Euzebya sp.: one gene and its partner. The protein of the gene in region 2 interacts with the protein of the main gene of each other region in a pairwise test. Links are inferred from orthologs where the notes say so. Each region holds a gene or a part of one and is shown on either strand. Other genes may lie near its edges.

Region 1 (3,955 bases), on a different replicon or contig from region 2:
GCCCCCTGCTGACCGTCCTGATCGCCTCCCTCGCACTGGTGCTCGTCGCCTGCGGCCCCCAGGAGGGCACGGGCGTCGGCGCGGCCCCCCCGCCGGCCACCGAACCCGCGCCGACAAGCGACCCGCCGACCACCCCGGATCCGGACGCACCCGTCTCCTCGGCCCCGGACGCCACGATCTGCGCGCCCGACTCGACCGAGTGCTCGGACACCGCCCCGGACCCCTCCGCGGCCCCGTGCCCCCCGGAGGGGTGCACCGGCGAGGGGCCGGCGGTCACCTACGAACCCGTCGAGATCGTCCCGACCGCCCAGGGGGAGCCGCGCGAGATCCCGTGGGAGTCAGCGGACGTCTCGGCGGACGGCACCGAGGTCACGCTGCGCTGGTGGTCCGGCGTCGCGCCCTGCACCGTGCTCGCCGACGTCCGGGTCGTCGAGACCGACACCACGGTCACGATCACGCTCGTCCAGGCGAGCGAGCACCCGCCGGAGGCCGACGTCTACTGCACCGAGCAGGCGATCGCCACGCAGCACACCATCACCCTCGACGCTCCCCTCGGGGACCGCGAGCTGGTCGACGGGGCCGCCTGACCCCTCCCCCGCCCGGCCCGCGTCAGCTGCGCGCCGGGCCGCCCCGCATCTCCCCGCCCAGCCGCTCGATCGCGGTCGCGATCCGCTCGATCGCGGCGGCCTCCTCCGCGTCGGTGAGCTGGGTCTCCGGGTCGTCGAGGACGAGGCTGAAGGCGAGGGACTTCTTCCCCTCCCCCAGCTGCTCGCCGGCGAAGACGTCGAACAGCTCGATCGCCGTGAGGCGGTCCCCCGCCGCCTCGGCGACGGCCGTGCGCAGTGTCGCGTGGTCGAGGTCGGCGTCGACCAGGGCCGCGACGTCGAAGCGCAGGCTGGGGAGGGACGAGGGGACCGTCGCCGTCGGCAGGGCCGCCCCGCCCGCGACGATGACGTCGAGGCGGAGCTCAGCGGCCACGGTGCGGCGCGGCACCTCGAAGGCGTCGCACACCCGCGGGTGGAGCTCACCGACCACGCCCACGGGCGTCCCCCCGAACGAGACCCGCGCCGCGCGGCCCGGGTGGAACGGCATCTCGGTGGTCCGCTCGACCGACAGGGCGTCCGCGCCGACGGTGTGGCGGATCACCTCGACCGCGCCGAGGACGTCGGCGACGTCGACCTGCCGGGCGGACCGGTCGTGGCGTCGCACCTCGAACGCGCCGCAGGCCACGAGGGCCAGGTGATCCGGCTCGGCGGGCAGCGAGACACCCTCGGTGCCGCTGTCGGCCGCGGGGTGGTCGGCGCTGGGGGGCACGAACACGTGGCCGGTCTCGAACAGCGCCACGTCACCCTGCTGGCGGTTGACGTTCCGGCGGACGGTGGCGAGGAGGCCGGGGAGGAGGGTGGTGCGCAGCACCGACTCCTCCTTGCTGAGGGGGTTGACCAGCTTCACGGTCCGCCGGCGCGGGTCGTCGGGCGAGAGGCCGAGCGCGGCCAGGTCCTCGTCGGCGATGAAGGGGTACAGCAGCGCCTCGGTCCAGCCGGCGCCCGCGAGCGCCCGCCGGATCGCGAGGGCCGCGAGGTCCTCCGGCGACCGGCGCCCTGCGCGGCCCGTCGACGGCACGGTCGGGGTGATCTTGTCGTAGCCGTGCAGCCGGGCGACCTCCTCGGCCAGGTCCGCCTCGATGGTGAGGTCGGGGCGGTACGGCGGCGGCGTCACGGTCCGCTCGGGTCCCTCGCCCTTCACGGTGCACCCGATGCGGCGGAGCAGGTCCGCCTGCGCGTCGGCGTCGACGTCGATGCCGAGCAGCGAGCGGATGCGCTCGCTGCGCAGGGCGATCTTGGGCCGCTGGTCGCGGATGACGTGGTGGTCGTGGCCGCCCACGACGGTGCCGCCGGCCCACTCGACGATCAGGTCGTTGACCCGGGACGCGCCGGCGGGCAGCCACTGGGCGGAAACGGTCCGCTCGAAGCGGGACCGCGCCTCGGTGAACAGCTGGTGGCGGCGGCCGGTCCGCAGCACCTTGACCGGGTCCCAGGCGGCGACCTCGACGTAGAGGTCGGTGGTGAGCGCGTTGATCTCGGTCGCCTCGCCACCCATGATCCCTGCCAGGCCGATGGGTCCGGACGCGTCGGCGATGACGACGTCCTCGCCGTCCAGGGTGCGCGCCACCCCGTCGAGGGTGGTGAGGGTCTCGCCCGGCTCGGCCGGCCGCACGACCAGGTCGCCGGTCAGCAGCGACGTGTCGTAGGCGTGGACCGGGTACCCCGTCTCGAGCATCGCGTAGTTGGTGGCGTCGACGACGTTCGAGATCGGGCGCATCCCGGCCAGCGCCAGCCGCTTCTGCACCAGCGCGGGCGACGGCCGGACCGACACGCCCGCGATGCCGCGGCCGTCCCAGCGCCGGCAGCCCGACCCCTCGTCGATGGTCACGCCGATGCCCGGGTCGCCGTCGGGGTTGCCAGCCAGCTCGGGGATGCGCAGCTCGGCGCCGGTGAGCGCCGACAGGTCGCGGGCGAGCCCCCACAACGACGCGCCGTACCCGCGGTCCGGGGTGAGCTCGATGTCGAGGACGGCCTCGTCGAGGTCCAGCCAGCCGGTCAGGTCCGCGCCGACGGGCGCGTCGGGGCCGAGCAGCCAGATGCCGGTGTGGTCGTCGCCGACGCCGAGCTCCCGGGCGCTCGCCAGCATCCCGTTCGAGGTGACCCCCATCAGCTGCTTGCGGCCGATCTCGAACCCGCCCGGCAGGACCGCCCCGGGCAGTGCGGCGGGGACCCGGTCGCCGACGGTGAAGTTGCGCGCGCCGCAGACGATCTCCCAGACCTGCTCGCCGTCGTCGGCCTGGACCAGCGACAGCTTGTCCGAGCCGGGCACGTCGCCGACCTCGACGACCTCGACGACCCGGACGCCGCGGGTGCCGGCCGTGGGCCGGTGGACGGCGTCGACCTCGAGCCCGCCCAGGGTGAGGGTGTCGGCCAGCCGCTCGGGCGACTGGTCGAGGTCGACGTACTCGTACAGCCACGAGATGGGGACGCGCATCGCGGTGCTCCTCGGATCGGTGGAGGGGTCCGAGCCCGGCCGGGCCGCGGCGTGGCAGGCGCGCGGGGACGGACCCTTCAGTCGGTGGGCTAGAAGCTGGACAGCAGCCGGATGTCGTTGTCGGCGAAGAGCCGCAGGTCCGGCACGCCGTAGCGCACCATCGCGGTCCGCTCGATGCCGATGCCGAACGCGAACCCCTGCACGACCTCGGGGTCGTGGCCGCCGGCCGCGAGCACGTTCGGGTGCACCATGCCGGAGCCCAGCAGCTCGGTCCAGCGCCCGCCGCCGCGGCCGTCGGGGACCCAGGCGTCGAGCTCGGCCGACGGCTCGGTGAACGGGAAGTAGTGGGGGCGGAAGCGCAGCTGCACGTCCTCGCCGACCAGCGCCCGGGCGAAGGCCATCAGCGTCCCGTACAGGTCGGCGAGGGAGAGGTCGGTGTCGAGCGCCAGCCCCTCGATCTGGTGGAAGACCGGCAGGTGGGTCGCGTCCGGCGTGTCCTGGCGGTACACGCGGCCGGGGACCGCCACGTACACCGGCGGCTCGCGGTCGAGCATGGTCCGGATCTGCATCGGGGAGGTCTGGGTCCGGAGCAGCAGGCCGGTCGTGCCGTCATCTCGGCGGGGGGCCTCGTCCAGCCCCTGGACGTAGATCGTGTCCTGCAGGGTGCGGGCCGGGTGGTCCATCGGCGTGTTGAGGGCGTCGAAGTTGAACCAGTCCGACTCGACCTCCGGGCCGGTGACGACCTCGTAGCCGAGCCCGACGAACACGTCGAGGATCGCGTCGAGGGTCTGGCGCAGCGGGTGGAGCGACCCGGTCCGCGGCACGCGGGGCGGCAGGGTGATGTCGATCGACTCGGCCGCCAGGATCTCGGCGTCCCGCTCGAGCTCGAGCTGGGTCCGGCGGGCGTCGAACGCCG
Region 2 (3,783 bases):
ACAGGTCGAGCAGCGTGGCGACGCTGGTGACCGCGAAGCCGATCGCGACGAGCACCGCGACGGGGAGGATCGACGTGACCGCGGTCGACAGCGACCGCATCAGGACGTGGTTGAGCGCGCCGTTGGCGACCTCGCCGTAGGTGCGCGTGGACACCCCGGACAGGGCCTTGGTCTCCTCGTCCACCCGGTCGAACACCACGACGGTGTCGTACAGCGAGTACCCGAGGATGGTGAGGAACGCGATGACGGTGGCGGGGGACACGCGGAAGCCGGTCAGGGCGTAGAGCCCGACCGAGGCGATCATGTCGTGGGCCAGGCTGGCGATCGCGGCGACGGCCATCCGCCACTCGAAGCGGATGCTCAGGTAGACCACCACGAGCAGCAGGAAGACGACGAGCCCGCGGACCGCCTGCTCGGTGATCTGCGCCCCCCAGCGGGGCCCGATGGTGGAGGCACTGACCTCCCCGCCGCTCAGCTCGGCGAGCACGTCGATGACGTCGTCCTCGCTGACGTCGGGGTTCTCGCTGAGCGCCTGCGTGGACACCTCGGCCCCGGCGCCGTCGTCGAGGATCTGGACGATGGTCTCGTCGATGCCGGCCTCGGTCAGCGCGGCCTCGATCTCCTCCACGTCGAGGGTGTGGTCGGCGTCGACGACGGTGAAGGACGACCCGCCGACGAACTCGATCGAGAAGTCGAGCCCGCGGACGAGCAGCGCCAGGGCGCTGACGGCGAGGATCGCGATGACGACGAGGAGCCACAGCCGCGACCGGCCGATGAAGTCGATCTCGGTCTGGCCGGTGACCAGGCGGGTGAGGATGCCGTCGCGGCCCTCCGGCCGGGTCGGCGTGGCGGTCGAGTCGCTCACTTGCGTCCCTTCTTGCCGGCGCGGCGGGTGCGGGCCACGGTGCTGCGCTCCTGCGCGGCCTGCCGCTGCTCGTCGGTCACCCCGGCGCCGAGGCCGACCCACGGCGCGGACGCGAGCTTCGGGCTGCGGGCGACCAGGCCGAACATCCCGCGGGTGAAGGTGGCGAACAGCAGCACGTCGATGATCGTCGACATGCCGAGGGTGAAGGCGAACCCGCGGACGGGCCCGACGGCGAGGAAGTACAGCACCACGGCGGCGAGGAAGCTGACGACGGCGCCGGTGAAGTTGGTCCTGAAGGAGTTGTGGAAGGCGTGCTCGGCGGCGGTGCGGATGGTCCGCCCGGCGCGCAGCTCGTCGCGGTACCGCTCGCGGTAGATGATCGAGGAGTCCCCGGCGATGCCGATGGAGATGATGATGCCGGCGATGCCGGCGAGGGTGAGGGTGAACCCGACGAGCTCGCCCAGGACGATGAGCAGGCCGTAGATGGTCGCGACGCCGACGACGATCTCGAGGGCCGCGAGCAGGCCGAGCCCGCGGTACAGCACGACCAGGTAGACGGTGACGAGGGCGAGGCCGATCACGCCGGCGACGAGCGCGGCGTCGAGGGAGTCCTCGCCGAGCGTCGGGCTGATCGTCTGGAAGGTCCCGAAGTCGAGCTGGATGGGGAGGGCACCGGACCGCAGGACCAGGGCGAGGTCCTTCGCGGCGTCCTCCTCCCCCACCTGGATGACGGCCTGGCCGTTCGGGATGCCCTGCCCGCAGGCGATGTCCTGGGCCATCGGCGAGGCCTGCTCGACGACGTTGTCGAGGACGATCGCGAGCTGGCGGGTGACGCCCTGGTTGCAGGCCAGCTCGGCGGTGATCTGCTCGAACGCGTCGGCGCCCTCGGAGTCGAACTCGAGCGCGGTCAGCCACGTCTGGCCGAGCCCGCCGGGGGCGATCTCGGCGCGCGCGTCGGTGAGGGAGTCGCCGGAGACCGTCGCCGGTCCGAGCTGCAGCCGGGCCCACTGGTCGCGGGGCAGCTCGTCGCCGTTCGCGTCGGTGGTGCGCAGGCACAGCACGACCGGCTCGTCGGGGTCGGGGACGCTCAGGTCGTCCCGCTCGTCACAGGTGGCCCCGGCGTCGACCGGCGCCGCCGGCTCCTCGGTGGCGGGCGCCTCGCTGACGGGCTCCTCGCTGGCGGGCGCTTCGGTGGGGTCCGCCTGCGCGACGGTCTTGCTGGCCTCCGGGGCCGGGTCGGCGCCCTCAGTGGGGAGCGCGTCCTCGGAGGGGAGGGGGAGCGCCTCGGCGGTCGGCGGCGTGAACTCGCCGGTGGTGCCGGGCGGGATCTCGGCGAGGACCGGCCGGAACTGCAGCTGGGCGGTGCGGCCGATGATCTCGCGGGCCTGGGCCTGGTCGGCGACGCCGGGGAGCTGCACCTGGACGGTGTCGCCCTGACGGGCGATGTCCGGCTCGGCCACGCCGAGCGCGTCCACGCGCTCGCGGATGGTCTGCACGGTCTGGTCGAGGACCTCGACGTCGATCTCACCCTGCCCCTGCGCGGGGATCAGGTCGGCGCTGACGCCGCCCTGCAGGTCGAGGCCCAGCCGGGGCTCGAGGCCCGCGACGAGGATCCAGGTCCAGAGCGCGCCCAGGAACACCAGGTAGGCGACGATGAGGGCGGTCAGGCGGCTTCGTGACATGGGCTACAGCACCGGGACGTCGTTGACGGTGATCTTGAACTCGGCGCCCAGCGTGCGGCCGGCGCGACGGCACATGACCATCCGCTCCATGAAGATCTCGAAGTACTCGAAGACCGGGGTGACCGAGGTGTCGACCTCGAGCTCCAGCGTGAGGGTCTTCGACGGCACGGTGATCCGCGCCGGGGAGTGGTCGCGCGCGGGGTCGAGTCCCTCCTCGCGCCGCACGTCGTCCAGCTCCTTCTCGAAGCCGGCCTCCTCGCTGATCGGCTCCGGCTCGATCCGATCGGAGACGCGGAGGAAGCTCGACGTGACGGCGTAGTTGACCCGGTCGTGGATGTCGGCCTCGATGTCGCCGGTGTCCCGCACCCGCGAGCGGTGCACGTCGGACTTGTCGGCCACGATCACCGCGGCGCTGACCGGGCTGACCGCGACGCCGTACTGCTCCTCGTGGTTGCCGACCGCACCCATGATCTGGGCGATGTCGACCATCGGGATGTCGAGCTCGCGCAGCACCGTGAAGGCGATGATCCCGGAGGTCTGGCCGTGCTGGGACCGGCTGACGACGTTGCCGATGTCGTGCAGGTAGCCGGCGACCGCGCCGAGCTCGGCGAGGTGCTCGTCGTGGCCCAGGTGGGTCAGGACGTTGTAGGCGATGTGCCCGACCAGGTTGGCGTGGCGGAAGCCGTGCTCGGTGAAGCCCTGCGCGGAGAGGAACTCGTCGGCCATCTCGAGCATGCCGGAGATCTCGGCGTGCTGGCGCACGGTGTCGAGCAGCGGGATGCGGCTGCGGCCGGTCGACTGCTCCGGGGTGGTCTGCTCGAGCCCCTCCGCGGTCCTCCCGCCGAGGGGGACGCTGGCAGGCAGCAGCTCGGACTCGACGTGGGAGTCCAAGGGCTAGCGGGTCCCGTCGTCGGTGGGGCGGTCGTCGTCGACGGTGTCGACGTCGTCGTCGAAGTCGAAGTCGTCCTCGTCGCCGAAGTCGTCGTCGAAGTCGTCGTCCAGGTCGTCGAGGTCATCGCTCGGCTCGGTGAGCGACTTGCTCACGGCGTTGCGGGCCATCGTCACGACCGTGCCGGGGGCGATCTCGACGCTCATCGTGTCGTCGGTCAGGCCGACGATCTCGCCGTGGAACCCGCCGATCGTCACGATCCGGTCCCCGATGCCCAGCTTCTTCAGCATCGACTGCTGCTCCTGCTGGCGCTTCCGCTGGGGGCGGATGATCAGGAAGTAGAAGAC

Evidence for each region. The genes of interacting proteins can lie anywhere in the genome.
Region 1: the proteins of secD (region 2) and pheT interact in binary tests that used the Escherichia coli proteins (3 or more experiments, as listed by UniProt). The link is inferred for Euzebya sp. from one-to-one orthologs.

The regions. Positions count from the first base shown.
Region 1 is NZ_CAXQBR010000007.1:18,911-22,865, reverse strand. Bases 325-3,433 are described here. They hold pheT (phenylalanine--tRNA ligase subunit beta), read right to left. Parts: upstream 3,040-3,433; coding sequence 610-3,039; downstream 325-609. Other genes in these bases: pheS (phenylalanine--tRNA ligase subunit alpha), read right to left, coding at 3,129-3,433; ACEQ2X_RS02920 (hypothetical protein), read left to right, coding at 325-587. Outside these bases: more of ACEQ2X_RS02920, read left to right, coding at 1-324; more of pheS, read right to left, coding at 3,434-3,955.
Region 2 is NZ_CAXQBR010000073.1:630-4,412, forward strand. What follows is about bases 205-3,141. They hold secD (protein translocase subunit SecD), read right to left. Parts: upstream 2,548-3,141; coding sequence 862-2,547; downstream 205-861. Other genes in these bases: secF (protein translocase subunit SecF), read right to left, coding at 205-865; ACEQ2X_RS15780 (phosphohydrolase), read right to left, coding at 2,551-3,141. Outside these bases: more of secF, read right to left, coding at 1-204; more of ACEQ2X_RS15780, read right to left, coding at 3,142-3,438; preprotein translocase subunit YajC, read right to left, coding at 3,442-3,783. UniProt on the Escherichia coli protein: Part of the Sec protein translocase complex. Interacts with the SecYEG preprotein conducting channel. SecDF uses the proton motive force (PMF) to complete protein translocation after the ATP-dependent function of SecA.